DNA from 2 places in the Arthrobacter sp. StoSoilB5 genome. Region 2 is predicted to be linked to the other one. Evidence: predicted binding sites of a transcription regulator. Region 2 holds the regulator's gene; the other holds the start of a gene.

Region 1 (14,515 bases), 960 kb from region 2:
TGGCAGAGCGCCTGGTTGTGGTCCAGGAGGTCGCGGGTTCAACCCCCGTCGCTCACCCCGCCGAGATTGGCTTAGAAGCCGGTTTCCACAAAGGCCGCACCGGTTATCCGGTGCGGCCTTTGTTTTGTTTTGGCCCGCCTGCAGTCCTATGGGTTGCTTCCGGAACACAGCGATCGACTAAGGAAGAGCTGACATGACCGTCCTGCCAGTGACCATTTGGGGCGAACCCGTTTTGCACCGACGGGCGAGTGAAGTCGAAGTATTCGATGACGATCTCCGAAAACTCATAGCTGACATGTTCGAAACCAATGATGCCGCGAACGGAGTGGGCCTCGCCGCACCCCAGGTGGGAGTCGGGAAACGCATCTTTGTGTATAAGTACGCCAATGACGACGACGCCCCCGAGCAAGGCGTTCTGGTCAACCCCGTCCTGACCCTCTCAAAGATCTCGGGAGCCCTCCCGGACCCGGAAGAGCACATTGAGGGCTGCCTGTCCTTCCCCGGAGAGCACTACCCACTGCAGCGCGCCGAGTGGGCCCGCGTCCAAGGCTTTGACGGTGATGGAAACCCTGTGGACTTCGAAGCTACGGGCTGGTTCGCTCGAGTCATGCAACACGAGTACGACCATTTGGACGGCAAGCTCTACGTCAACCGCCTTGTTGACCGATATGCCAGGAAGGCAATGAAGCAGGCCAAGAAGAACGGTTGGGGAGTTCCCGGATTGACATGGATGCCTGGCGTCGACCCGGACCCGTTCGGACATTGATCCGATGAACCAAGCACGCCATGCAGAATTGTTCGAGCTCCTGGACATTACCGGCGAGGACGCCGTGGAATGCGCCGAACTCTTGGACAGAAATCCCAGTGGCCACGCTCGGGAGGCGATGGAGCTGCTGCAGCAACGGCTTGGCACCTTTCCGGCCGACAGCGTTCCTCCAGGCCGGATTCCTCCCGGTCGGCTGGACGAGATCAGCTGGATCGAAGTCCTGCTCCGATTCGCGCCCAAGGTCCACGCGTACCATCTGGAACTGGGAATCAACGCTAAAGTGTCAGCGGCCACCTTGGCAGACATGGGGCTTCAGCTCCGCATCAACCGCCGCGTCCATGGACGTTTCGGGCTGGACACCTGGAGCTGGCTAACGTTGCACATGGCAGGGAATCTGTTCAGGCTGGGCCGGTTGCAGTTCCATCTGATCCGCAACAAACACCAGGACGGGTCAGAGGCCAGCGTCCCTCACGGATCCGGTTGGGTCCTTGGTGTCCACATTCCGGAGGACGGCGGCCTCTCCCCCGAGCTGGTTGACGCCAGCTTCGAAGAGGCGCGCTCTTTCTTTTCCCAATATTTCCCGGACAAGCCAGCCACTATGGCCACGTGTGAGTCCTGGATGCTGGATCCTTACCTTGTTGAGCGGCTTCCGGACAGCAACATCGCCTCCTTCGCCCGCCGCTTCACCCTGGATCGATGCACGGATGCCCCATCGGATGCGGTGTATTTCACCTTCCGGAAGCGGGGGCTCGAGAACCTGGACCAATTACCCCGGGAAACATCGCTTCAGCGCATCGTCCTGGAGAGAATCGACGACGGCGGCACCTGGCAACTGGGACACGGTCACCTGGCCCTGTAAATGGTTTGCTGATCCGGGCAGGAAGAGAGGACACGCATCATGGCGTCCTTCTCCGCCTGGGTGACCCAGAGCTTGTAGGCCGCCTTGACGGAGATCTGCCGTGCCACGTAGTGACACCGGAAGTTCTTATTCGGCGGCAGCCAGGTGGCGGCGTCGCCTGCGCCCTTCTTCACGTTCTCGGGCCCATCAGCCGCAATAAGGTTCAGCGGATCATTTGCCAACCTCTGGCGCTGCTGCACGGTTAATTGCTTGGCACCCTTCTGCCATGCGTCAGCCAGGGCCACAATATGGTCAATCTGAACGTCGGCGCTGGTGTCCTGGCCCCGGCGGAAGGTGACGTGGGCGCCTGTGTAGGGTTCCTGAAACTCCCCAGTGGCAACCTTGCATGAGGATCCGCTGGTGAACTCCACGGACGAAAGGTCCCGGCGAAGGATGTCGTTCCTGGTATCGCATCCGTTTCGATCCGCATCCAGCCACGCCTGGCCGAACGCGGTTCGCTCATAGTCTTCCTGGGATGCCCGTCCCTTGACTTGCAAGTCCTCCAGCGCGGCGCTTGCCTTCTCCGCCGGAACGGCCTCGATGCCGCTAATGGGCTTCATCCAAGCGGGATTGAATACCGGCGCATCACTGGGACCCGAGACCCATGGCTCGGCCGCATTGAACTGGCCGGTGGTGAAGAACCAGGATAGTCCCGCCACCAGGGTGGCGACCGCTAATCCCATAATTGCCCAGGATTGGCGTGATCGTCTGCGCGCGCGTTTGTAGGCAGACCAGGTGATACTCAAGGGGCTCCGTCCAGTCGGTGTGAGTCGTGTCCTTCGAGCGTAGGACAAGGCACCGACAGTCAGAGCCGATATCCACAGTGTGTAGGAGAAGTCACACTGCAGGGGTGGGGAACATTCCCCGTTTACTGCTCACGCATCACGCGTTTGAGGTCTTCGGCAGCCACTTCCAGCAGCGTACGCAATTGCTGGACGCGTTCGTCGGTGACGTCCCCTGCAGCATTTGCTGCGATGGCCTGGTCCAGTAGTTTCTGGGCCTGTTTGTGGTTGGCCCGTGCTACATCCAGTGCGTGTTCCAGCGTGGTCTCGTGTTCCAAGGTCGATTCATTTTCCATGAACCCCATTTTGGTCAGGTTTCCCGGCTGATACCAGTAACTCAGCCGGGAAACCCGTGAATACTTCCAGGCTTAGGCGTTGGCCGCCTCGAGCACTGCAATGGGAGCGACGATGTCGCGGGCGGGGAAGGACGGCGGGTTGACGCCGGCCATTTCCTCCATGACACGAATCACCTGGCAGGAGTAGCCGAATTCGTTGTCGTACCAGACGTAGAGCACGAGGTTCTTGTCGTTGGAAATAGTGGCCAGGCCATCGACGATGCCTGCGCGGCGGGAACCAACGAAGTCGGTGGAGACAACATCCGGGGAGTCGATGTAGTCGATCTGCTTGCGCAACGGCGAGTGCAACGACATTTCGCGGAGGTAGTCGTTAACCTCATCGCGCGTGGTGCCGTTGGCAAGGTTGAGGTTCAGGATCGCCATGGATACATCCGGGGTAGGTACGCGGATGGCGTTACCTGTGAGCTTGCCCTGAAGTTCCGGAAGCGCCTTGGCGACTGCCTTGGCTGCACCGGTCTCCGTAATAACCATGTTCAGCGCTGCCGAACGGCCGCGGCGGTCTCCCTTGTGGAAGTTGTCGATCAGGTTTTGGTCGTTCGTGAACGAGTGCACCGTTTCGACATGGCCGTGGATGATGCCGAACTTGTCGTTGATGGCCTTCAGCACCGGAGTAATGGCGTTGGTTGTGCACGAGGCAGCGGTGACGATCTTGTCGTCATCAGAAATGTCGGACTGGTTGATTCCGTGGACGATGTTCTTCAGGTCGCCCTTGCCCGGAGCCGTCAGCAGGACGCGCGAAACACCCTTGCTCTGCAGGTGCTGGGACAGGCCCTCCGCATCGCGCCAGCGTCCCGTGTTGTCAACTACCAAGGCATCCTTGATGCCATAGGCGGTGTAGTCCACGGTGGCGGGGTTGTCCGAGTAGATAACCTGGACCTGAACGCCGTTGGCGGTGATGGTATTGGCTTCCTCGTCCACGCGGATGGTTCCCTCAAAGGAACCGTGCACGGAGTCGCGGCGCAGGAGGCTGGCACGCTTGACGAGGTCGTTCTCGGCGCCCTTGCGGACAACGATGGCACGCAGCCGCAGGCCATGCCCGCCACCGGCCTTTTCAATCAGGATGCGGGCCAGGAGGCGGCCGATGCGGCCAAAGCCGTACAGCACGACGTCGGTGCTGGTGCGGTCATCAGCGCCGCGCTTTCCAACGATTTCCGCAAGCTCGGCCCGGAGGAACTCGTCCAACGAGGTGCCGTGGCCCTCGACGCGGAACTTCTCGGTGAGACGGGCAATGTCGATGGCAGCCGCGCCGAGATCCAGCTCAGCAAGCGCGTTCAACAGGGGTGCGGTTTCTTCGAGCAGAAGCTCGGTGTTGCTCATCCGGCGCGCAAAGCGGTGGGCCTTCAGGATGTTCATGGTCGACTTGTTGATCAGGCTCCGGCCGTGGATGCTCGTGACCACGTTGTTTTCCCGGTACAACCGGCCGATCACCGGAATCATGGCCTCGGCGAGAGCCTCCCGGCCCATCCACTTATCAAGACAAGAATCTGACGTCTGGCTCACAGAACTACCTTCCTTGGGTCAACCACATACGTCCTCGTATGCAGATGGCGGCCGCCCGGAGTAATCCTGCGGCACAAGCACTGGCCGGGCTTCGGTCCACCCACAGCGCCTTGAACGATTGCAAAGAAAAGACCGCCGGCTGCGAACGCAGTCCCGGCGGCAGAACATCCACGTTCATAACAAGTCTAAGGCGGAAGGACGCACTGTTGGGCGCCCCGGGGCGTGAAATCACTCACATGGCAGTCACAATGAACGTCACAATGCCCGTGACCTCAGTGGCAAATGTGTGGATGGGTTGACCGATACGCCGGGTTCTGTCATCCCCTGCCGTTACCGGCGAGGGAGTAGCGGCCATCCATCTACGAACGCCGTTGCCGACGCCCTCCAGCGGCCTACCCGGACACTCGGGCGAGCAGCCCTCAAACGTGTCCTGTCTGGCCTTGCTCCGGGTGGGGTTTACCTAGCCTCCCCGGTCACCCAGGGAGCTGGTGGTCTCTTACACCACCGTTTCACCCTTACCTGCTGCCTACCGATGCAAGCATCGGCCAGCGCAGGCGGTCTGTTCTCTGTGGCACTGGCCTGCGGGTTACCCCGAGTGGGCGTTACCCACCACCCTGCTCTGCGGAGCCCGGACGTTCCTCGAGCCACTTGCGTGACGCGCGGCCGCCTGGTCAACCCATCCGCCGTACAGTCTACCGGCGTCGGAGGTGGCTTCAGTCCCCGGTAATATCGACGGGTGCTGATTCTGCTGCCGCCTTCCGAAGGCAAGACCCCCGCCGTCAAAGGTCCCGCCGTGGCCTGGGAATCCCTCAGCTTTCCCGAGCTGAACCCGTACCGCGCCAAGGTCCTGGAATCGTTGGGCACCGTCAGCGCGCACGAGGACGCTCTGGCATTGCTGGGCGTTGGCGCCTCGCTGAAGGACGACGTCGAACGTAATACCAGGCTGCACGCCGAGCCGGCGGCGCCCGCTCACCAGGTCTACTCAGGTGTCCTTTATGACGCGCTTGGCTACAACTCCATGACGACGTCCCAGCGCCGCAAGGCTACCGAATCCATTCTGGTGGTTTCGGCCCTGTGGGGCGCCATCGGTTTTGGCGACCAAGTGCCCGCCTACCGGCTGTCCATGGGAACGGCACTGCCCGACGTCGGACGCCTCGCCTCCTTCTGGAAACCGCACCTCAAAGCGGCCCTCGCCCAACGGGCTGAAAGAGAATTGCTGGTGGATTGCCGTTCCAGCACATACGCAGCAGCATGGGCTCCACCAGCAGCGCAAACCGTCACGGTGAATGTGTTCAGTGAGGCAAACGGCAAGCGCACAGTGGTGAGCCACTTTGCCAAGCACACGCGGGGTGAGTTTGCCAGGCATCTGCTGACCAGGCGCAGCAAGGCCCCTGCCGCACCTGATCAGCTGCTAAAGGCCGCCAAAGAAGTCTGGACAGCGGAGCTTGTTCCCGGGACGCCCCGCAAGCCGCACGCCCTCAACATCATCCTGGCTGGCTAGATCAATTCCACTCGGCCGAACGGACCAGGATGCAGCCTGAGTCAGGGCAGAAGACGATGTCGTCGTCAGCGGCAGCCTTGACTTCGGCGAGGTCGCCGGGGCTGAGCATCATGCCTGAACCTTCCGACTTACCGTGGAAAAGGCGCGCGGCGCCAACTCCCCGTTTGGCGATCGTCTTCTCGTAAACCGCCAACATTCCGGCGTCAAGGGCTTCCGCGAAGGCGGCCCGCTGCCCCCTGACTGTGGTTTCCTCCGCTGCGATCTCTGCGATTGCTTCATCCAATTCCGCGCGGATACTAGCGAATGAACCCTGGATGTCGTCCACAATGACCTGTTGTGCGGCCTGGCGCTCCCGCAGGGTGTCGAGCCGCTCAAGAATTTCGAGCTCGACATCTTCAAGGTCGGAGCGGCGCTTATTAAGGGACGCAATATCACTTTGGAGCGCAACGAGGTCCTTGGAGAGGCCGGTTCCGCTGTTGAGCCTGGCTTCGTCCCGTTCGATGCGGGATGCGACCTGCTCCACGTCCGCTTCCGAACGACGCAGTTCGGCTTCGGCGTCGTGTACGGCCATCTTGGCCGCACCCAGCTCACCATTGGCAACGCTGAGTGCATCCTGCAGGTCGGCTATCCGCGGATCTGTTTCCAGCACCTTCCGGCGGCCCGCCAACGACTTGAGCTTGGCGTCCAGTCCCTGCAGTTCAAGCAATTTCAATTGTTCTGCCGGTGCTGCTTTCGCCACGCTTACCTCCGCTTGTCACTTCCGGGCCTGGGGATCAGTACCGGATGGACGGCCTGTGTTGGGACTGTCCGTGTCTTCTAGACTCTAGTCCCCGCCGGGAGTGAGTATGAAGTCCCAAGGATCGCTGTTGGTGCTGCTGACACGGATCTCGACGTCGTAGCCCTGATCAGCCAGTACGTTGCCAAGCGCTTCCGCGGCTACGGGCAGCCACAGCCATTCGCTGGCAAAGTGCGAGACGTCGATGAGGTAGGGCCGGCCGTTGACCGCGCCTTCACGCGCTTCCGACGCCGGATGGTGCCGCATGTCAGCTGTAACATACACATCTGCGTTGCTGGCCCTGACAGCATCGAACAAGCTGTCCCCCGCGCCACCGCAGACGGCGACACGCCGCAGCAGCCCGTCCTTGTCACCGGCCACGCGGACGCCTCCGGCCACCGCGGGAAGCATCCCGAAGACGCGGGCAGCGAAATCACCCAGCGTCATCAGCTCAGGAAGATCACCAACCCTGCCAATGCCTTCCTCGGGCAAGCCATTGGCAGCAGGGGTAAGAGGAACGACATTCTCCAGGCCAAAGGCGTCCGCCAATACGTCGGATACACCCCCGACGGCGGAGTCACCGTTGGTATGGACGGTAAGGAGTCCCGTGCCCGCTTCGATCAGCCGATGCACGGCCAAGCCCTTCGCGGAAGTGGCGGCGACGGAGTTCACGCCCTTGAGCAGCAACGGATGATGCGTAATCAGGAGCCCGGCGCCCCACTCAATGGCTTCGTCTATGACTGCCAAGGTGGGATCCACAGCAAACAGGATCTTGGTGATGGGCGCGTTGGGGCGCCCCACTACGAGGCCCACCTCGTCCCAATCCTCAGCCAAGGACTCTGGCCAGAGTTCCTCAACGGCAAGCAACACCTGGCCAAGGGTCGGGTCCCCGCTTGCTTCCACTGTCCCGGCGTCGTCGCTGGAATCCGCATCAGAAATGGCGGTGTCTACTGCTTCCATACTCTTATTCTTACCTACTGGGCCCGATGGGGCAGTCTTGGTAGCCGCCGCACCTGCCCAGTGGCGTTATTGTCCCGTAAGGTAATGCGGGAATCATCAGGCCCTCCAATCCATTGAAGAGATCATGAAAACTTTTGTACTTGGTGGTGGATGTTTCTGGTGCCTGGATGCCGTGTACCAGAAAACCCGTGGCGTCAGTTCCGTGGTCTCCGGCTACACAGGGGGCCATGTCCGCAATCCCGATTACTACGACGTCTGCTCGGGAACCACCGGTCATGCGGAGGTGGTTGCGGTGACATTCGATGAAACCGTGGTGCCGGAGGAAGTCATTCTCGACATGTTCTTCGCGTTGCACGACCCCACCACCTTGAACCGGCAGGGCTACGACACAGGCACCCAATACCGTTCGTCGATGTTCTACACCACTACCGAGGAAAAGATCCTCTTCGAGGAAGCAATCGAACGCGCCCAATCCTTGTGGGCCAATCCGATAGTGACGGAAGTGAGCCGGCTACCCGAGTTCTACGAGGCAGAGGAAGTCCATCAGAACTATTACGCCAAGTTCCCATACCAGGGTTACTGTCAGGTCATCATCAATCCCAAGCTGGCCAAGGCCCGGAAATATTACTCTGCATGGCTAACTGCTTAGCAGGGTGTCGATGCGGCTGGTTAGGCTGACCTCAGCATTCCCTCTTCAGAGATAGGCATAATCTTCATGGCAAGGATCTACGACGACGTCACCCAGCTGGTCGGCCGCACTCCGCTGGTCCGTTTGAACCGGCTTACCGAAGGCCTCGAGGCCACTGTTGCGGTCAAGCTTGAGTTCTACAACCCGGCCAACAGCGTGAAGGACCGCATCGGCGTGGCCATCATCGACGCCGCCGAAAAGTCCGGTGCCCTGAAGCCGGGTGGAACCATCGTGGAAGGTACCTCGGGCAACACGGGAATCGCGCTGGCCCTGGTGGGTGCTGCGCGCGGTTACAAGGTCATCCTGACAATGCCTGAGACGATGTCCACGGAACGCCGTGTCATGCTGCGCGCCTACGGTGCAGAGATCGTGCTGACGCCGGGTTCCGAAGGCATGCGCGGGGCTGTTGAAAAGGCCCAGGAAATTGTTGCCAACACGGAGAACTCCGTCTGGGCGCAGCAGTTCGCCAACCCGGCCAACCCTGAGATCCACCGCAACACCACTGCCGAGGAAATCTGGGCTGACACCGATGGCGAAGTAGATATCTTCGTTGGCGGCGTCGGCACCGGCGGTACCGTGACCGGCGTGGGACAGGTCCTCAAGGAGCGCAAGCCCGAAGTCCAGATCATTGCAGTCGAGCCCAAGGACTCCCCCATCCTTAATGGTGGCAGCCCGGGTCCGCACAAGATCCAGGGCCTCGGCGCCAACTTCGTCCCGGAGGTCCTGGACACCAACGTCTACGACGAAGTTCTCGACGCGACCCTTGAAGACTCCGTCGCCACGGCCCGCGCCCTCGGTTCCAAGGAAGGTGTCCTCGCCGGCATCTCCGGCGGTGCCGCGGTATGGGGTGCCTTGGAGGTCGCCAAGCGACCCGAGAACAAGGGCAAGCTGATCGTCGTGATCGTCCCGGACTTCGGAGAGCGTTACATCTCCACAGTGCTTTTTGACGATATCCGCGGCTAACACTTCGCCCGCAAGCATTCATTTCCTGTAGAAAGGTCTTTGTGAGCTTCTTCGCAAGGCTTAAGGAAGACCTCGACGCCGCCCGGTCACATGACCCGGCGGCTCGAGGTTCTTTTGAGAACTTTTTCGCCTACTCCGGCCTCCATGCCATCTGGGCACACCGTGTGACCCACAAGCTCTGGCAAAACCCGGCCCTTCGCTTCCCTGCCCGCCTGATTTCACAGTTGGCGAGGTTCCTGACGGGCATCGAAATCCATCCGGGCGCAACCATCGGCCGGCGCTTCTTCATCGACCATGGCATGGGTGTCGTGATCGGCGAAACAGCCGAAATCGGCGAGGACGTGATGATTTATCACGGTGTGACGCTGGGTGGCCGGTCCCTTGCCAAGGTCAAGCGCCATCCCACCATCGGGGATCGGGTGACCATCGGCGCCGGCGCCAAGGTCCTGGGACCCATCACCATCGGCGCAGACAGCGCAATTGGCGCAAACGCCGTAGTGGTGAAGAACGCTCCCCCGGAGTCGATCATCACCGGCATTCCAGCCACGTGGCGGCACCGCGATGCGAAATCCGAAACCAAACCGGCGGTTGACCCGGCCGAGTACTACATCGAATACCGGATCTAGCTGAGCTACCCGGTGAATCTCTTGTAGGAGTTCCAAAGCACCGCGTCGAAGGCGCGGTCAGGAAGCAACCTGCGCAACGCCAGGACGCTCCAGGCTCCCCTGCCCACCGGGTAGCGGGTCCTGGGGCGTTTTGCCGTTGCCGCACGAACTATTGCCCTCGCCACGACCCTCGGGGGTGTAGACAAAATCTGTCCGGACGTTGACGCCAGAGCGGCTGCCATGACGTTGGCCTGCTCTTTGTATGGACCCCTACCGGACGCAGACAACAGGCCTTCGCCGGCGAGGGTTCCCCATTCGGTGTCCGTGCCGGCCGGCTCAATGAGGACGACGTCGATGCCGTGCGGCTTCAACTCGAGCCGCAAGGAATCACTCATCCCCTCCACCGCGAATTTTGTTCCGTGGTACCAAGCGCCCAGGGGCTCATAGATCTTTCCGCCGATGGACGAGACGTTGATGATCCGACCAGAACCGACTTGCCGCATCCTGGGAATGACGAGTTGTGTCATCCTCGCCAAACCCATCACGTTCACGTCGAATTGGCGCCTGCCTTCGGCCAAAGGAACCTCTTCCAGGGAGCCATAGGAGCCGTACCCTGCGTTGTTCACCAGTACATCAATGTGTCCGTGTGCAGCCTCAACAAGTGCCACAGCTGAGGCCACGGACTCTTCTACCGTCACGTCAAGATGCATGACGGTGATTCCCTGGGCCTGAAGAGGATGCATCTTCTCCACTCGGCGCGCACCGGCGTAGACAATGAATCCGTGGGACCTCAGGGCACGCGCCGTCTCGAAACCGATGCCGGTAGACGCTCCAGTGACAAAGGCAATACGGTCGGTCATGGCACTGGCTCCTTGACTCGTGGCACTCGCCGCGATGGCCCAGTACCCGTTCCGGCACGGCAAAGGCCGGCTCCTCCCAGCGTATCGGGGAAGAACCGGCCCTGCGGTGGATACCTAGTGGGTGTCGACTGCCGAGATCTCGGACTTGTCTTCGCCCCACAGAGTGTGGAACGTACCTTCGGCATCAACGCGGCCGTAGGTGTGCGCACCGAAGAGGTCGCGCTGGCCCTGGATCAGCGCAGCGGCAACGCGCTTGCGACGCAGGCCGTCGTAGTATGCCAGCGAGGAGGAGAAGACCGGTACCGGGATGCCCAGCTGGACAGCGGTAGCTACAACGCGGCGCCAGGCCGGGAGGGCTTCGGCGATGGCCTTGGTGAAGGCCGGCGCGAACAGGAGGTTTGCTGGCTTCTCTTCGGCCGCGTAGGCCTTGGTGATGTCCTTGAGCAGCTCGGCGCGGATGATGCAGCCGGCACGCCACAGCGAGGCGATCTCGTCCAGCTTAAGGTCCCAGCCGTACTCCTTGGCAGCGGAGGTCAGCATGTCCAGGCCCTGTGCGTAGGAGACCAGCTTGGAGGCGTACAGCGCCTGGCGGACGTCCTCGACGAACGTTTCGGGGATTTCCACGGAAGCTTCTTCGCCTGCCAGCAGTTCCTGGCCGAGCTTACGCTGCTCGGTCTGGGAAGAGAGTGCGCGGGCGAAAACGGATTCGGCGATGCCGGAGACCGGGGAGCCAAGCTCGAGGGCGGAGATAACGGTCCAGCGTCCGGTGCCCTTCTGGCCTGCGGCGTCCACCACGACATCAACGAAAGGCTTGCCGGTCTTGGCGTCAACGTGGCCCAGGACCTCGGCGGAGATTTCGATCAGGAAGGAGGACAGATCGCCCTTGTTCCACTCAGCGAAAATCTTGGACTGCTCGGCCGGCTCAATGCCCGCACCTGAACGGAGGAGGTCGAAAGCTTCACCGATGACCTGCATGTCGGCGTATTCGATGCCGTTGTGGACCATCTTGACGAAGTGGCCGGCGCCGTCGGTACCGATCCAGGCGCAGCACGGCTCGCCGTCCACCTTGGCGGAAATCTTTTCCAGCAGCGGGCCAAGGGCGTCGTAGGACTCCCTGGAACCACCGGGCATGATCGAAGGACCATTCAGCGCGCCTTCTTCACCACCGGAAACGCCAACGCCCACAAAGTGCAGGTCCTTCTTGGCCAAGGCGGCTTCGCGGCGGCGGGTGTCCTCGTAGTGCGAGTTACCGGCGTCGATGATGATGTCGCCGGCCTCAAGCAGCGGCTCGAGCTGCTCGATGACGTTGTCGACGGGAGCGCCGGCCTTGACCATGATGAGGACGCGGCGGGGCTTTTCGAGGGAGTCGACGAGTTCCTGCAGCGATTCCGTGCGGATGAAATCGCCATCCGTGCCGTGCTTTTCCAGCAGGGCGTCAGTCTTTTCCACGGAGCGGTTGTGGAGAGCCACGGTGAAGCCGTTGCGGGCAAGGTTGCGGGCCAGGTTGGCGCCCATCACCGCAAGGCCGGTGACACCGATGTGTGCTGACATCAAAACTCCAATTCGATCGTGTACAAACAGTCCTGCGGACACGCAGGAAGCGATTTCATAACCAGGGGCTGTAATAAACCATACGTATCTAAGCCGTGAGCGGGAAAGCAGCGCCCACGTTTTGGAACGGCGCCGCGTCATAAACAGTCTATGATGCGCGAACGTTCCGCAGACTCTCGGGGCGCCAAGGACATCGGAGGCTGCACGCGGAATGTCTTCGCCCCACTATGCTTACGTCTATGTCAACCAGCCTCCACCACCGCGCCGTAGAGCATCTGGGAACCCGGATCGTGGGCGGCGCCCTTCCCACCGGCCACGTCATGCTGGCCGAACATTTGGAAGATGAGCTCAACGTTTCGCGCTCGGTGGTCCGGGAGGCCGTCCGCGTGCTGCAATCGCTGGGCCTGGTGGAGACGATCAAGCGTGTAGGAATCCGTGTCCTCCCCGCCCATCGTTGGAATCCTTTCGATCCACTGGTCATCCGCTGGCGTTTGGCTGGCGAGGGCCGTGGCGCCCAGTTGCGGTCCCTCGCGGAGCTGCGGTCCGCCGTCGAGCCTGTTGCTGCAGAACTGGCAGCCGGCAACGCTCCGGAAAGCCTCCGCCAGGAACTTGTGGACATTTCGCTGGCCATGAAGGAGGCCGGCGACGCCGGTGACATGCCACGGTTCCTGGACCTTGATATCCGGTTCCATGCGCTGGTGCTTTCCGGCTCCGGGAACGAAATGTTTGCCAACCTGATTGGCCAAGTGACAGAGACCCTGACGGGACGTACGGTGCACGGACTCATGCCGGAGCACCCGCAGAAGCAGGCGCTGCAGTGGCATATTGACGTCGCCCACGCCATCGACGCCGGCGACGGCCAGCAGGCCAGGGACGCGGCCGGAAAAATAATGCGCCAAACGATCGCGGAGCTGGCGCCCAGTTGGAACGACCAGCCCCGCGTCTTCGTACCCGTGGCGAAGAACTAGCGCTGGAAGTTCAGGAGGACTTTGCCGGATTCGGCGGAGTTCCTGGCCACTTCAAATGCCTCAAGTCCGTGTGCGAGGTCAAACTCGTGCGTGACAACCGGATCCACAAACAGCGATCCGTCCGCCAATGCCGCAATGACGTCATCGATTTCGTTGTTGAAGCGGAAGGAGCCCCGCAGTTCCAGTTCGCGGGTTATGGCCAGCGAAATGAACACCGGCTGCGGCCCTGACGGCAAAAGTCCCACCATGACCACTGTGCCGCCGCGGGTGGCTCCCTTGATGGCCGAGGCCAGTCCGTAGTGGCTCCCGGAAGACTCAATGACGACGTCGGCGTCCACCGCGGCGATGGCCTCGGCCTGGTCACCTTTGAGCACGGCATCGGCGCCGACGGCCTGGGCGATCTCCAGCGGCTTGTCATGCATGTCGACGGCGACAATCCGGGCCGCGCCGGCACGCTTGAGGACGGCGACCGTCAGGGCCCCGATGGGTCCGCTGCCGATCACCAGCGCGGTCTTCCCTTGGACGTCCCCGGTGCGGGCGACCGCGTGCCAGGCGACGCTGGCAGGTTCGACCAACGCCGCGGTCCGCAGGTCAAGGGTGTCGGGAAGGGCACGGAGCATCCGTGAGGGCAGGTTCGCGTAACGGCTGAACGCGCCGTCGGTGTGCGGGTAGCGGGCAGCACTGCCCAGGTAGGTGCAGCCCGGGGAAAGGTTGGGCCGGTCCTCCGGGTAGCGGACCTCGCCCGGGGCCGGGGTCGCCGGGTGGACGGCCACGGGCGTTCCAGCCGCCGGGCCGGTACCATCGGCTGCCTGCTGGATGACCACACCAACGATTTCGTGGCCGAGTACCATCGGCGCCTTGAGGATGGACTCGCCCGCTGCGCCATGGAGCCAGTAGTGCAGATCAGATCCGCAAATACCGCCATAGGCAATCTCCACGATCGATTCGTCCACCGCCGGTACGGTCAACGGGATGTCCTCAATGCGCAGGTCACCCTTGCCATGGGCTACGACGGCAGGGCCGGAGGTTGGAAGCTTGATGCCCATCAGACCACCACCGTCATTCCACCATCGACGAAGATCGTCTGGCCGTTAACAAAGTTGGACGCCTGGGACGCGAGCCAGACCGTAGGTCCGGCGAGGTCGGCCACCGTTCCCCAACGATTCGCCGGGGTCCTGCCCAGGATCCAGGAATTGAACGCCTCATCATCCACCAGGTTCTGCGTCATCTCAGTGTGGATGTAGCCGGGGGCGATGCCGTTGATCTGCAAGCCGGAGGCGGCCCACTCAGCAGTCATGGCGCGGGTGAGGTTCCGCAACCCACCCTTGGCGGCGACATACGG
Region 2 (14,515 bases):
TCCTTGGCAGTCGCGAACGGTGCATCGCGCCCCTCAAGATGCGGCCGTGGCACGCGTATCAACTGATCTGCCACACATACGAGGTCAGGAAGCGGGAGGCGCCGCGCCAAATCCAACCATGTTCTGGCTCGCGTGCTCATCCAGACGCCCTGTACCTGCTCAATTTCTCCCTCGAAGTGCTTTTCAGTGTGCCCGATGATGCCCTTGCGGCGAACCGATGGCAGGTGTCGGGGTTTGCTCAAATGCAATTCATTTGAATCCGATAGCCATGCCGGCAACACAAATCCATGGAGCCGGGCGGCCGTCGTATGGGAGATCCAGGCGCCGGGGCTGGCGGACGAGAGGGAACGGGCAGCTGACAAGAGGTCAAAATCCCAATCAGCCGGCCGATACAATCCCCGGCTAACCGGAACAATGTTGCTGCTGCGCCAAATGACTGCGGGGTTGATGCCCGCTGCTTTGGCTTCGTTCAAGCTGAAAGGCCCCAAGATCGGGCTGGATGGGTTGAGTAGCGAATTCTGCATACCCGCATTGTTTCTTGGAAGGGGAGTGTCGGAACAACGGTGGATCCGGGGTTGGCCTGACACGCCAAGCGTTGCTTGGCGGGGAGGACTGATCATGAGCGAGATCATGGGCCCCATGGCGACCGAGGTGGATCAGCAAGAGTTGGCGCAGCAGCTCCTGTCTCAGGCCAAGGAACAGGGGTTGGAGCTTGTTGGACCGGGAGGGCTGTTGAACAAACTGACCAAGAACGTCCTGGAGACCGCCCTGGAAGCGGAAATGGATGAGCATCTGGGATACGGCAAGCACGAAGTGGCAGGGCGGGGCAGCGGGAATTCACGCAACGGCACCCGTTCGAAGACAGTGCTGACGGAGATCGGGCCGGTGGAGATCGACGTGCCCCGGGATACCGGTTCCACGTTTGATCCCCAGACGGTGAAGAAGCGACAACGCCGTTTGACCGGTGTGGACGAGATCATCCTGTCATTGAGCGCTAAAGGACTCACGACCGGGGAAATCGCGGCCCACTTCGCTGACGTGTTCGGCGCAAGGGTTTCCAAGGACACCATCTCCAGGATCACCGAGAAGGTCGTTGGAGAAATGACCGAATGGCAGAACCGTCCTCTGGACAGGGTGTTCCCGGCGATGTTCATTGACGCTATCCACGTCAAAGTCCGCGACGGGCAAGTCACCAACCGGCCCATCTACGTGGCCATTGGTGTCACCGTCAATGGTGAACGTGACGTCCTTGGGTTGTGGGCCGGCGACGGCGGTGAAGGGGCGAAGTTCTGGCTCGCGGTGCTGACCGAGATCAAGAACCGGGGCGTGGAGGACGTGTGCATCACCGTTTGCGACGGGCTCAAAGGCCTGCCGGATGCGATCAATACCGTCTGGCCCCAGGCTGTAGTCCAGACCTGCATCGTGCATCTGGTCCGGAACACCTTCCGTTACGCCTCAAGGAAGTGCTGGACCGAAATGGCCCGGGACCTCCGCCCGATATACACCGCACCGTCCGAGACCGCGGCCAAAGAACGCCTCGGAGAGTTCGCCGGTAAATGGGGCAAGCAGTATCCGGCCATCATCCGGCTGTGGGAGAACGCCTGGAGCGAGTTCATCCCGTTCCTGGACTACGACGTGGAGATCCGTAAGGTCATCTGCAGCACAAACGCCATCGAATCCCTGAACGCACGATACCGGCGGGCAGTCAGAGCACGCGGACATTTCCCCACCATCCCCGCCGCCTTAAAATGCCTCTACCTGGCCACCCGGGCACTGGACCCCACCGGCCGGAGCAGAGCACGATGGATAGCACGATGGAAACCGGCACTGAATGCCTTCGCCATCACGTTCGAAGGCAGAATCACATAAACACCAACACCCGAATCCACCGTTAAACGGACACTCCCCTTGGAAGCCGCAAAGCGTGCAGAAGTTATCCACAGGCAGGCCAGTGCTATTGGAGCATGTGAGAGAGGAACGGTGGAAACGCGTTGGGATGTGAGAGAGGAACGGTGGAAACGCGCTGGGATGTGAGAGAGGAACGGTGGAAACGCGCTGGGATGTGAGAGAGGAACGGTGGAAACGCGTTGGGATGTGAGAGAGGAACGGTTAGCGGGGCCCGCGGAACTTTGAGAATCCACGCCAGAGTCCGTAGACGGCGCCGCCGACGGTTGCAGCCTTGAGCCCAAGGGTCGCTGCACGGCGACCGGACCGGAAATCGTAGACCGGCCAGTTGTTGTCGCGAGCATGCCGGCGCAGCTTGGAGTCGGGGTTGATCACCACGGGGTGACCCACCATAGTGAGCAGCGGGATGTCATTGGCGGAATCGCTGTAAGCCCAGCAGTGTTCCAGGTCCAAACCTTCTTGGTCAGCAATGAGTTGGACCGCGATGGCCTTGGCCGGCCCGTGGAGGATGTCACCCACCAGCTTGCCGGTATACATTCCGTCATGGACCTCGCCCACGGTCCCCAGCGCGCCCGTCAGGCCGAGCCTTGTGGAGATGACTGTGGCAACCTCAATGGGTGTGGCTGTCACTAGCCATACACGCCGGCCGACACGAAGGTGTTGCTCCGCGAGCGCCTTGGTTCCGGGCCAGATCCGTGACTCGATCATTTCGTCATAAACTTCTTCGCCGAGGGCTTTGATGTCCTCCACGGTTATCCCGGCAGCCAAGGTCAGGGCCGAATCGCGCACGGCATGGACGTCGTCCATGTTCTCGCCCCGCATCACAAACTTGAACTGCTTCCACGCGAAGCCAGCCGCCTGGGACAGCGTAAAGGCCCTGCGTTCGTACATCTTGCGAGCCACATGGAAGAGGCTGGCGCCCTTCATCAGGGTGTTATCGACGTCGAAGAAAGCGGCTTCGCCGGTGTGCTGTGGCACCTTGGCGTCGGCGACCACAGCGGCGTTCTTCTCGTCGGGCATGCCTTGAGTCTAGTCAATCGCCAGGCCCCCGCGTTGAGGGCGCACGACGAGGGCTGCCGTGTGGATGTGAGAGAGGATCGGGGGTTTGGGGGTGGGATGTGAGAGAGGATCGGGGGTTTGGGGGTGGGATGTGAGAGAGGATCGGGGCGGTTACCGTTGTGTCATGGCTATTCCCGACGTCGTTCTCCTCACCAAAGCTGACTGCCACCTCTGCACGGAGGCGCGTGCCGCCGTCGAACGCGTTACCTCGGCACTGGGCATCCAATGGACAGAGCGGGGGATCGATGATGACGCGGAACTGCAGGAGCGGTACGCGGAGGAAATTCCCGTGGTGTTGGTCGATGGAGTCCAGCGCGACTTTTGGAAGATCGACGAGCAGCGCTTGACCCGTACTTTGAAAAGAGTCATCGAAGGCTGAAGACTACGGACGCTGCAACCCGTAAGTACCGGCTTTTGTTGAGTCCGGCCAAGGGCCATAGAGTGGAACAACAAGCGACGCAATGGAGAAAACCGTGACTGCGCTGGAACCGTCCCCGGGGGCAACAAGCGGGGAAAACGAACCTGCCGCCAAGCAGATCCCGCCCGCGGCCGTGGCCCGGATGACTCTCTATTTGCGCGCGCTCAACTCCCTCCTGGCTGAAGGCGTGGAACGTGTCTCATCAGACGCGTTGGCCGAGGCTTCAGGCGTTAGCTCCTCCACGCTCCGCAAGGACCTCTCCTACGTGGGCTCGTACGGGACCCGCGGTGTGGGCTATGAAGTCCAGTACTTGAGCAGGCACATCGCAGCCGCACTTGGCCTGACGCACGACTGGAAGGTCGCGATCGTCGGTGCCGGTAACCTCGGCAAAGCCTTGGCACGGTATGGCGGCTTCGAGTCCCGGGGATTCGACGTCGTAGCTATCTTCGATGCGGACCCCATGGTGATCGGAAACGAGGTCGGTTGGTTGCGGGTCAGCGATTCGGCCGAACTGGAACGCGTCCTGGAACGCACCCACACCAACATGGTGGTGCTGGCTTTGCCGGCCACCGTGGCACAGGAAGTCTGCGATCGCGTCATCGCGGCGGGAATCCGGAGCATCCTGAGCTTTGCTCCGGTTCTCCTGCAGGTTCCCCCGCACGTCAACCTTCGGAAGGTGGACATGGCTACCGAGCTGCAGATCCTTGCCTACCACGCACAACGGGCGCAGACACCGGGTCAGGCTGTCTAGCCTTTCCGGGTCCGCGCCCGCTGTGGAACGAACTTCCGCGGTTTAGCGGCCGTAAGGGTTCTGGTAAGGGTTACCGAACGGCTGCGGCTTGCGGAAGTACGGAGCCGACGCCGGCAGGTACAGCAGGACGATCGCGGCAACTCCCAGCAGGATCACCAAGAGCTGCAGGATGCCGTACGTGGCGCCGAACTGGAACAATCCGGCGAGGCCCAGAACCGAGATAGCGGCGAAGACGGTCCCGAGGATCCTGGCCCAGTTCTTGCCCTTGCGGACCGGGAACGCAACCAGTGCGTAGAGGCCCAAGGACACGATGGCGCCGATGACTGCGGCAACAACAATGCCGCCGCGCATGCCCTCCAGGGAGCCCTCGGGGAATTCAGTGCCCTGCTGCGCAGCCTGCTGGATCATCGAGTTGATGAAGGCATCTGAGCCCGTGGTGGCCAGGATCAGCGAGCTGATGGCGGACAGGATTCCCGCTGCGATGATCATCCAGAAGGAGATGTTGACCAACTGCGGCACCGTCGCGGGTCCGGGCTGCTGGCTGGGCCAGTTGGTGTCCTGGCCGTACTGCGGAGCCTGCTGACCGTAGGGAGAAGGCTGCCCATATTGCGGTGCCTGCTGGCCGTACTGGGGACTCTGCTGACCGTATTGGGGTGCCGAGGGCTGACCATATTGGGGTGCCGCCGGGGATTGCTGGCCGTACTGCGGAGCGCTCGGCTGCTGGCCATATTGCGGTGCCTGCTGGCCGTACTGGGGACTCTGCTGACCATATTGGGGTGCCTGCTGGCCGTACTGGGGAGCTGAAGGCTGGCCGGGCTGTTCAGGCTTGTTGGCGTCACCGGTGTTGGCCTTGTTGGCATCGCCCGAGTTGGCGTCGCCCTTGTTGGCGTCCGCCGGGTTGGAGGGCGGGTATGGAGGGTTGCTCATGGCATTCCTTTGCTTGTTCGACTGCTGGTACGGCTGCCGGGATCAGCAAAAAGACCCTGCCCCCAGCCTGGTTCTGCTTCCACCGTACCTCCGCGGTCTGGTGCTGCGGATGATCACACGCAGGAATTTCCTGCTTCCGATGAAATCATCACGATGGCGTACGCCTTCATGATGAAGGCCGTGGTGGTCCATCGGACCACCACGGCCTTGCGCGCCTGCCGGGTCGTGCTCGATGCGAGGCCGACGGCGGTACTTATGCCCGGTTAGGCGGCGCCTTTTACTGCCTTGAACCACAGCTGCGAGTTCGGCAACCACATCATGACAACGGCCACTGCGCTGACGAAGAAGCCAAACCAGTTGCTACCCAGGCCTGTACCGGGTCCACCGGCGTTGATGGAGCCAAAGATAGCGAGCAAGAGCGAAACGGCGGCAAGGATGGTGAGGGCCAGCCGTGCCCATTCCTTGCCTTCCTTCATTTTCATGGCGAGTACTATCTGGGCGGCCGCGACAGCCAGGCTGATGATCAAGAGAACCAGGAGGAGTGCGGCGACGCCCGGCATGAAAGCGAACGCCGCGATGATGGCGAAGAGCCCAATGAGGCCAAAGAGGAGCCCAAGGAGCCCCGAGATGACCCAAATAAAGTAGGACACTTTGAGTTCGGTGGGCAGGCCCATGGTCTTGAAGAGACCCGAGAAACCACCTTGCGGTAGGACGTCATTGAAGTTGCGGGGCCCGTCGGTGGGCATTTCGAATCGGAAACCACCCGGTTGCCCGGGTTGCGTCGGCTGGCCTTGCTGACCTGGTCCAGGTTGCGAATACTGGCCGGGCTGCGAATATTGGCCGGGTTGCGACGGCGGCTGGTAGCCCTGGGGTGGTTGGTAGCCCTGCGGCGGTTGGTAACCCGCAGGAGGAACGTTGCCGGGCTGCTGAGGCTGAGCGCCGGGCTGCTGAGGCTCTGGTGCTTCATCTGGGTTACTCATGGCATCACTTTAGACCGCAGGTTGAAGGATGCATAGGAAATTCGGAGCTACTTCGCAGCGAACTACAGGGTGTTTGCCGAATAATCGCAGGGTGACTTCTGAGTATGCGAAACGGCGCCCCCACAGTGGAACTGTGGTGGGGCGCCGTTTGCTCGGGACCGCGGTATTAACTGCCTTGGAGTTAGGCAGCTGCCGGTGCGATGAAAGCGAGTTCGAGGTTGATGACAACCTTGTCGCTGACCAGGACGCCACCGGCTTCCAGAACTGCGTTCCAGGTGAGGCCGAAGTCCTTGCGGCTGATGGTGGTTTCGCCGGAGACGCCTGCACGGGTGTTGCCGAAGGGATCCACTGCGACGCCGTTGAACTCGGTTTCGATGGAAACTTCCTTGGTCACTCCCTTGATGGTGAGATCGCCCACAAGATCGAAGCCGTCGCCGTTGGACTTGACGTGGCGGGAGACGAACGTGATCTCCGGGTACTTCTCCACGTCGAAGAAGTCCTCGCCCTTGACGTGGCCATCGCGGTTGACGTCGCCGGAGTCAAAGCTCGCGGTCCGGATGGTTGCGTTGACTTTGGAGTCCGTGAGCGTCTCGCCGACTTCGAGGGTGGCTTCGGCATCCTTGAAGACGCCGCGGACCTTGCTGATACCTGCGTGGCGGACGGTGAAGCCGATCTCGCTGTGGGAGGCGTCGAGGGTCCAGATGCCGGTGGTGACGTTGGCGGGAAGGGTCATCATGATATTGCTCCTGTATGTAGTGGAAGGTACCGCTGGCTTGCCCGGTCGATTCGTTGATGCGTTTACTTGAAGCGTCAACCGAGCTTCGTGTCTAGTATAAACATGCATATGCATCTTTTATTCCAACTCTGCGGAACATTTCGAGAAAACTTTGAGTTCTACTAGCGGTAGAAGATTTCGGATCGCTCCGCTTCTTTGAGAAACTGGTAAACATGCCCCAAGCAACTGTCCATCTGCTTCGCCATGGCGAGGTCCATAATCCCGATGGCGTCCTGTACGGCCGGCTGCCTGAATTCCATCTCTCCGAGCGGGGCCGGGAGATGGCCCGCATGCTGGCCGAGCACTTCGCCGTCCGCGCCAGCGAGGGTGCCAAGATTGTCCACTTGGTCGCCTCGCCGCTCACGCGCGCCCAGGAAACGGCGATGCCAACTGCCGCGGCACTCCATCTCGACATCCATACGGACCCGAGGATCATCGAAGCGGAGAACCACTTCGAAGGACTCCACCCCACGCGTAGCGAATTTTTGAAGCCCAAGCACTGGTTCTATTTCCGGAACCCCATGCGTCCGTCGTGGGGCGAAGCTTACACAGAGCAAGCCGCGCGGGTCCTGGCTGCCGTCGAAGACGCCCGGATCAAGGCGATCGAACTGGGTGGTGACGGCGCTGAGGCCATCCTCGTCAGCCACCAACTGCCCATCTGGGCCACCCGCCTGTCCGCCGAGGGACGCCGGCTGGCGCACGATCCGCGCAAGCGCGAGTGCACCTTGACCTCCTTGACATCCCTGGTCCTCGACGACGACGGCAAAATTGTGCGGGTGGAGTACAGCGAGCCGGCTGCCGTGCTCCTTCCCGGTGCCGCCAGCACTCCGGGGGCTTAGGCAGATGGATAACAACCTTTCACGCCGTGGCGTGCTCACCGCCGGTGGCGTCCTGTTGGCGGGACTTACCATGGGCCTGTCGGCCTGCGCCCAGAAGGATTCCCTCGCCGAGCAAGCCCGCAAAGGCGACAACAAGAACTATGTGGCCGGGGACGGGTCCGTCACCGAGTTCGCCAAAGCGGACCGTGCTGCCCCCGTGGCGCTCAAGGGCACACTCTTTAATGGGACCACCGTCAACCCCGAAGACCTCAAGGGCAAGGTCACCGTCTTGAACTTTTGGTTCGCGGCCTGTGCCCCCTGCCGCGTCGAAGCTCCCCAGCTTGAAGCCCTGCACCAGGACTTCAAGGATCAAGGCGTTCAATTCTTCGGAGTTAACCTCCGTGATGAGAAAGCCACCGCGGATGCCTTCGACAAGACCTTCAACCTCACCTACCCGAGCTTCAACGACAAAGACGGGGCCGTTCTGCTGTCCGTGTCCGGAATTGTGCCTCCGGGTGCAGTGCCCACCACATTGGTCCTGGACAAGGACGGCAAGGTTGCCTCCCGTGTCCTCGGCGAAATTGAGAAGAGCACTTTGAAGGCCCTCATTACCTCCGCAGTAGCTGAGTAGTACCGATGAACAGTCCTTTCGCCGAGACGATCCTGAATGGATCATTGCTGCTTGCCGTGCCGGTTGCGCTGCTGGCCGGACTCGTCTCGTTCCTTTCGCCGTGCGTGCTGCCGCTCGTCCCCGGTTACCTTGGGTACGTGACCGGCCTGACCGGCGTCGACCTCCAGAAGCAGCGGCGGGGCCGCATGCTGGCCGGTATTGGGCTGTTCGTCCTGGGCTTCTCGGTGATCTTCGTCCTCCTGGGTGGTGCGTTCGGCCAACTCGGGACCCTCCTGACAGGTCCGCAGAATGCTTGGATCACCCAACTGCTGGGCATTCTGGTAATCCTCATGGGCATCGTCTTTATGGGTGGCTTTGGTTGGTTACAGCGGGACGCCAAGATCCATGCCAAGCCGCCCGCCGGGCTGTGGGGTGCGCCGCTTCTTGGACTGACGTTCGGGCTGGGCTGGGCCCCGTGCATCGGCCCCACATACTCCGCGGTACAGTTGCTGAGCCTGTCCGGCGGATCCTCGGCGGCCAAGGGTGCGCTTTTGGCCTTCGTCTACAGCCTTGGCCTGGGTATTCCGTTCCTCCTGATTGCCCTTGCCGTCCGGCGGGGAATGGGCGTCATGTCCTTCTTCCGCACGCACCGCCTGGCGATCCAGCGGATAGGCGGAGGCATCCTGATTTTGCTCGGCATCCTGATGGCCACCGGCGTGTGGGGAACCTGGGTGACTGAGTTGCAGTACTGGTTCCAAACCGATGTGAAGTTGCCAATCTGATGAGCGAGTCCGTGAAAGCCAAGAAGAAGTCACCAGCCGCTGAAAGCACGAACACCAACGCAGCGCAAGGAAAGCTCCAGCAGGCCAAGGCCGAGGCCGCGCTGCCCTCCTTGGGCATCCTGGGCATGCTTCGGTGGGCTTGGACCCAGCTGACGAGCATGCGCACGGCGTTGTTCCTGCTGCTCCTGTTGGCTGTTGGTGCCGTACCCGGGTCCCTGTTCCCGCAGCGCGCGGCCAATCCGGCAGTTGTCACCCAGTACATCAAGGACAACCCGTCCTATGGCCAGGTGCTCGACGCATTGCAGCTCTACGACGTCTACTCCTCGGCGTGGTTCTCCGCCATCTACATTCTGCTGTTTATCTCCTTGATCGGCTGCGTCACCCCCCGCGCCATCGCGCATTACAAAGCGATGAAGTCACAGCCGCCGCGCACTCCCAAGCGCCTTTCGCGCCTGCCGGAGTACGGCACCTTGGCGCTGCCCGCCGACGCCGGGATCCCGGCGTCGAAGGCCATCAACGACGCCGCTGGACTGCTCAAGAAGCGCGGCTACCGCGTGGAGGTCAGGGACGTCGACGGCGACCTCCCGTCCTTGGGTGCCGAACGCGGTTTCCTGAAGGAAGTCGGCAACCTGGTCTTCCATACTTCGTTGATCGGCGTGCTGGTTTCCGTGGCGATTGGCGGCCTGTTCGGGTACAGCGGCCAACGGATCCTGGTGGAAGGTGACACGTTCGTCAATACGCTGGTGGGCTACGACCAATTCACGCCGGGGACCAACTTCCAGAGCAGTTCGCTGCAGCCTTACTCCATCCAGTTGGACAAATTCGAGGCCACGTTCGACCGCGAATCGCCGAAGAAGTTTGGCCAGCCCATCGACTACACCGCCGAGGTCACCACCAAGGAAACTCCGGATTCGCCGGCCAAGAAGGAAGTTCTCAAGGTCAACGATCCCATCTCGTTGGGTGGCACCAGCCTCTACCTCACCGGAAACGGCTACGCACCCGTGGTGACCGTCCGCGATGGTGAAGGGAACATTGCTTTCCAGGGTCCGGTCACGGCCAAGGTCCAGGGCGATAACTACTACTCATCCGTGGTCATCAAGGTCCCGGACGGCAAGCCGGACCAGCTTGCTTTCCAAGGCTTCTTCCTGCCCACGGCCTTCAAATCCGAGAACGGCATTTCGTTCAGCGGCGATCCAGAACTCATCAACCCACAGTTGAGCCTTGATTCCTATTACGGCGATCTCGGCTTGGACAAGGGCGTGCCCCAGAACGTCTTCGAGCTGGACGTCAGGAACCTCACCCAGCTCAACGGCCGGAAACTCGAAGCCGGCGGAATCACGCTTGCCCCAGGCATGACGAAAACACTGCCGGACGGCAGGGGCAGCATCAGCTTCGACGGAGTCAAGAAGTACATTGGCGTGGACGTCCACCACAACCCGGGCCAGCTGTATGCGTTGATCTTCGGGTTGCTGGCCGTCGCAGGTTTGGTCACGTCCCTTTACGTCAACCGCCGCCGCGTCTGGGTCCGCACTGGAACCCATGAGGACGGCCGCACCATGGTGGAATACGGCCTGCTCGCCCGAGGCGAAGACCACCGGCTGGCCGGCGAAGCAGCAGCCCTCCACGAACTCTTTGCCAGGGAATGGCAGCTCCCCTCTGGCTCCGGTGACCCAGCAACAACCCCCACAGTCTCTTCCCCAACCTCGAAGGACCAGTAATGCCCGTCATCAACGAAACCCTGGGCCAGTACAGCGAGCTGTTCATGCTGCTGGCCGCCGGCACGTACACCGTGGCGTTTATCGCATTTGCCTGGGACCTGGCCAAGAGCAGCAAGGCACTGCGTGCAATCGACTTGAAGGCCGCTGCCAGCTCTCCTTCGGAGAAGGTGGCCGTAGCGGCTGGTCGCGCCAGCGGAGACTTGGGAGGGGCCGACGCCGGTGGGCCGGCTGGCCGGGCTGAGCGTCCGACGTCGGGCCTCACCGTTGAAGGAGGCACGGCGGCAGGCGACATGAAGTACGCAGCCGAACGCCGCGTGCCCGCCCGTGTGGCAGTGGCGTTGACGGTGCTGGGCGTGCTCATTCACGGCGCGGGCGTTGTGACCCGTGCATTGGGCGCAGGCCGCGTGCCGTGGGGCAACATGTATGAGTTCCTCACCACCGGCGCTTTCGTGGCCGTGGCCGTCTTCCTCATCGTGCTCATCCGCCGGGACCTGCGGTTCCTTGGTACGTTCGTCATCGGCCTGGCCATCATCATGCTCGTTGCCGCCTCCATATCCTTCTGGACTCCGGTGGGCCACCTGGTGCCGGCTTTGCAGAGCTACTGGCTGGTCATTCACGTGTCCATCGCAGTGCTGTCCTCCGCCCTGTTCACCCTGACGTTCGCCATGTCTGCGCTGCAGCTGGTTCAGTCGTACCGGCAGAAGAACCTGGCCGCCGGCCGTGCGGACAATCTTGGCTTCATGCGGGTGGTTCCAAATGCCTTGAGCTTGGAGAACCTTTCCTACCGCATCAATGCGATTGCGTTCATTGGCTGGACGTTTACGCTCATGTTCGGTGCTATCTGGGCCGAAAAGGCATGGGGCAGGTTCTGGGGCTGGGACCCCAAGGAAGTGTGGACGTTCGTTATTTGGGTGGTCTACGCCGGCTACCTCCACGCCCGGGCTACACGTGGTTGGACAGGAACCCGCGCAGCGTGGTTGTCGATCGTCGGTTACGCATGCGTGATCATCAACTTCACACTCGTGAACACGGTCTTTAACGGCCTGCACTCGTACTCCGGGCTCTGAGCCGAGAGGACGCGTTAGATTTCTGTCGCGCGCCGGCGTCCGCTGAGCAGCCAGGCGGTAGTGGAGGGCAAGAACAACAGCACCAGCGCCACGGCTGCCAACACGTACTGCGCAGCGAGCAACACGGTAGACAGGATGCCGTCGCTCCCCGGAGCTACCACGAAGTCGGAGGTGACCACCGTGACCACGGCGTGCAGGAGGATCACGGGCGCCAGCAGCCAGCGCGCCCAGCTCCGCCGCTTGAATGCGACGGCCAGCAGGACCGCCTCCATCGCGACCACCAGCGCCAGCATGGCCAGGCTTCCCAGGAACACGACGGCGGTTGCGCCCTCGATTGCCTGGGTGTCGCCATCAGGGACCATGCCTGCGATGACGCCTTCCAGGTTGTCAATGTGCGAGTCGCGGGAAAGGAAACTGGTGAGGACAACGGCGATCCCGGCGGCGAAGCTCGCTACCCACAACCACCTGGACAGCAGTGCTGGGCCCGGTGGGCGCACGACGCCGTCAATGTGAGGCGGAGTAGACATGGAAACGCCGGGGCGGGGCGGCGGCGTGGACGTTGGTGGCCCGCCAATGGATGACACGGTAGTGAATGACTGCCGCGATCCATCAGCCTGCTGGGCCACGTTCCCTACTTCAGTTCGTCGGTGTCATGGGGATCCGGCTCGCCGCGCTTGGCATCGCCGGAGTTGTATCCGGGGGCTTTGTTGCCGTGGCTGCCCTCCGCACCATCAGTACCGTTGAGCTTCCGCTCCTTGGCTTCGAGCTCTGCTTTGAGCTTCTTGAGACGCTCTTCTTCGGCCGTGTTCCGTCGGCGGGTTTCAAGGTTGCGGAGGAACTCGGGGTCATCGTCCGGTGCGGTGGGGTGGCGGCGGATGGGCTGTGCCGATGGCTTGCCATAGGGCCGGCCGAAGATAAACCAGAGGACCGCACCCAGGAGCGGCAGGACGATCATGACGACGATCCATGCCGGCTTGGAGATGCCGCGCGTCAACCTGCCATCGGTGCGGATAACATCCACGAGGGCGTAGACGAAGATAACAAGGACGACGACGACGCCAACAACCCGGAGCATGCACCAAGTCTAGTCTCCGGAAGGCGTTCACTGGACGCCTGCTTCCGGCTGTGATCAGAGTGCAACCATCCGGGCGGCTAAACTGGGATAGTGGCTTTCCTGAAGTATTCCCTCATCCGTTTGGCGCTGTTTGTGCCGCTGTTCGTCCTGTTCGCCTTTTTGCAGGTGGGCTGGATCCTGGCGGTGATCTTCGCGGGGTTGATCGCGTTCGCCATCAGCTACCTCTTCTTCCAGAAGCAGCGCGACGCTGCCACGGCGGCCATGCGGGAGCGTTTTTCCGGCCGCGCCAAGCCCATCCGCACTGCTGGCGAGGTTGAAGACGCCGAGGCGGAGGATGGCCTGGTGGAGCAGAACCCGGACATCGTCGTCAATAACGACAAACGCCCGGGTTCCAAGTAGGTTTCCGTACAGAAACTCAGAAGCCGCGGCTCAGGATCAGGCCGAGCGAGAACAGCAGGCTGTAACCAAGGTTGATCAGGCCGGTCTGCTTGAGCACGGGGATGAGGCTCTTGCGCTTCTTGCCGTTGACCATCAGCCAAGCAGGCATCAGGCACGCGGGAATGAGCAAGAGGACGATCAACATCCAAGGCTTGGTGGGCGCCAGAACGATCACCAGCAGGATGGCGACTGCCAACATCAGCACATAACTCTCGCGGGCGTGCCTGTCTCCCAGGCGCACAGCCAAAGTGCGTTTTCCGGCCGCGGCATCCGTAGGAATATCCCGGACGTTGTTGGCCATCAGCAGGGCGCAGGCGATGAGTCCTGTGCCGATCGCGCCAATGACTGCTGCGAGGCTGACCTGTCCCGCTTGGGTGTAAGTGGTGCCGAGCGTTGCCACGAGTCCGAAGAACACGAAAACGAAGACGTCGCCCAAGCCAAGGTAGCCGTAGGGGTTTTTGCCACCCGTGTAGCCCCAGGCCGCCAGGACGCAACCGATGCCCACCAGGATCAGCCACCAGGTCTGGGTGATGATGACCAGGATCAGCCCGCACACCATGGCCGCGCCGAAAAGTCCGAAGGCCGCCCATTTCACTTGCTCGGGTTTGGCGAGTCTGGAGCCAACCAGGCGCAGCGGCCCCACACGGTCTTCGTCCGTGCCACGGATGCCGTCCGAGTAGTCATTGGCGTAATTGACGCCCACTTGGAGCAGGAGCGCCACGAGCGCCGCCAGGATCGCGTTCGGCAGCCGGAAAGCATGGAGCTCGAACGCCGCTGCCGAACCGATCAGTACGGGGGCGATCGCCGCGGGCAGTGTGCGGAGCCGGGCTCCTTGAATCCATTGTGCAGCTGTCGCCACGTGTAGTACCTCGTGTATTTCGCGTTGATCTTTAGTCACAGTCATCAGGGCAGAACGTGTCTATTGTCCCTGATGCGCGGTGGAAAGCTGTTCGATCATGGCCAGCCTGTCCGGTTTTCCGTTGGGCAGCATCGGCAATTCCTTGTCGGCAACCACGGTCTTGGGAGCCAAAACCCCCAAAGCTGCTTCCCGGCGGGCCGTAAACCCCTTCAGGCCTTCCGGCGACGGATCGGTCATGGCCACGTAAGCCGCCACGGCCTGGCCCCACTCGCGCGATGGGACACCAGCCACGAAAGCCGCGGTGACGCCGTCGAGCTCTTCCAGCTTGCTTTG

The links. Region 2 encodes Rex, which represses fermentation and respiration genes when NADH is low (regulators of the CRP and FNR family bind a similar motif). Its sites were predicted from a motif close to CTTGTGAANNNNTTCACAAG; they were not measured.
Region 1: LDN75_RS15320 (glyceraldehyde-3-phosphate dehydrogenase) is a predicted target of Rex. The motif match lies at 4,522-4,541, and genes of this name have one in related genera.

What each region holds. Positions count from the first base shown of each region.
Region 1 covers NZ_AP024646.1:3,392,007-3,406,521, forward strand. Annotated here, with positions in the region: tRNA gene LDN75_RS15295 (tRNA-His) at 1-57, shown strand, start outside; gene def (peptide deformylase) at 194-766, shown strand; gene LDN75_RS15305 (acyltransferase domain-containing protein) at 771-1,625, shown strand; gene LDN75_RS15310 (HNH endonuclease family protein) at 1,610-2,410, opposite strand; gene LDN75_RS15315 (hypothetical protein) at 2,533-2,742, opposite strand; gene LDN75_RS15320 (glyceraldehyde-3-phosphate dehydrogenase) at 2,815-4,266, opposite strand; RNA gene rnpB (RNase P RNA component class A) at 4,590-4,981, opposite strand; gene LDN75_RS15330 (peroxide stress protein YaaA) at 5,039-5,803, shown strand; gene LDN75_RS15335 (C4-type zinc ribbon domain-containing protein) at 5,805-6,542, opposite strand; gene LDN75_RS15340 (Nif3-like dinuclear metal center hexameric protein) at 6,627-7,538, opposite strand; gene msrA (peptide-methionine (S)-S-oxide reductase MsrA) at 7,663-8,187, shown strand; gene cysK (cysteine synthase A) at 8,254-9,189, shown strand; gene epsC (serine O-acetyltransferase EpsC) at 9,231-9,815, shown strand; gene LDN75_RS15360 (oxidoreductase) at 9,821-10,654, opposite strand; gene gndA (NADP-dependent phosphogluconate dehydrogenase) at 10,769-12,205, opposite strand; gene LDN75_RS15370 (FCD domain-containing protein) at 12,445-13,173, shown strand; gene LDN75_RS15375 (L-idonate 5-dehydrogenase) at 13,170-14,219, opposite strand; gene LDN75_RS15380 (SDR family oxidoreductase) at 14,219-14,515, opposite strand, start outside.
Region 2 covers NZ_AP024646.1:4,352,817-4,367,331, reverse strand. Annotated here, with positions in the region: gene LDN75_RS19750 (DUF559 domain-containing protein) at 1-524, opposite strand, end outside; gene LDN75_RS19745 (IS256 family transposase) at 619-1,869, shown strand; gene LDN75_RS19740 (HAD-IB family hydrolase) at 2,110-2,925, opposite strand; gene LDN75_RS19735 (glutaredoxin family protein) at 3,089-3,343, shown strand; gene LDN75_RS19730 (redox-sensing transcriptional repressor Rex) at 3,426-4,133, shown strand; gene LDN75_RS19725 (hypothetical protein) at 4,176-5,060, opposite strand; gene LDN75_RS19720 (hypothetical protein) at 5,324-6,040, opposite strand; gene LDN75_RS19715 (YceI family protein) at 6,222-6,773, opposite strand; gene LDN75_RS19710 (histidine phosphatase family protein) at 6,989-7,654, shown strand; gene LDN75_RS19705 (TlpA disulfide reductase family protein) at 7,659-8,264, shown strand; gene LDN75_RS19700 (cytochrome c biogenesis protein CcdA) at 8,270-9,025, shown strand; gene LDN75_RS19695 (cytochrome c biogenesis protein ResB) at 9,025-10,743, shown strand; gene ccsB (c-type cytochrome biogenesis protein CcsB) at 10,743-11,810, shown strand; gene LDN75_RS19685 (hypothetical protein) at 11,825-12,337, opposite strand; gene LDN75_RS19680 (PLD nuclease N-terminal domain-containing protein) at 12,442-12,885, opposite strand; gene LDN75_RS19675 (DUF4229 domain-containing protein) at 12,973-13,284, shown strand; gene LDN75_RS19670 (1,4-dihydroxy-2-naphthoate polyprenyltransferase) at 13,301-14,182, opposite strand; gene LDN75_RS19665 (AMP-binding protein) at 14,243-14,515, opposite strand, start outside.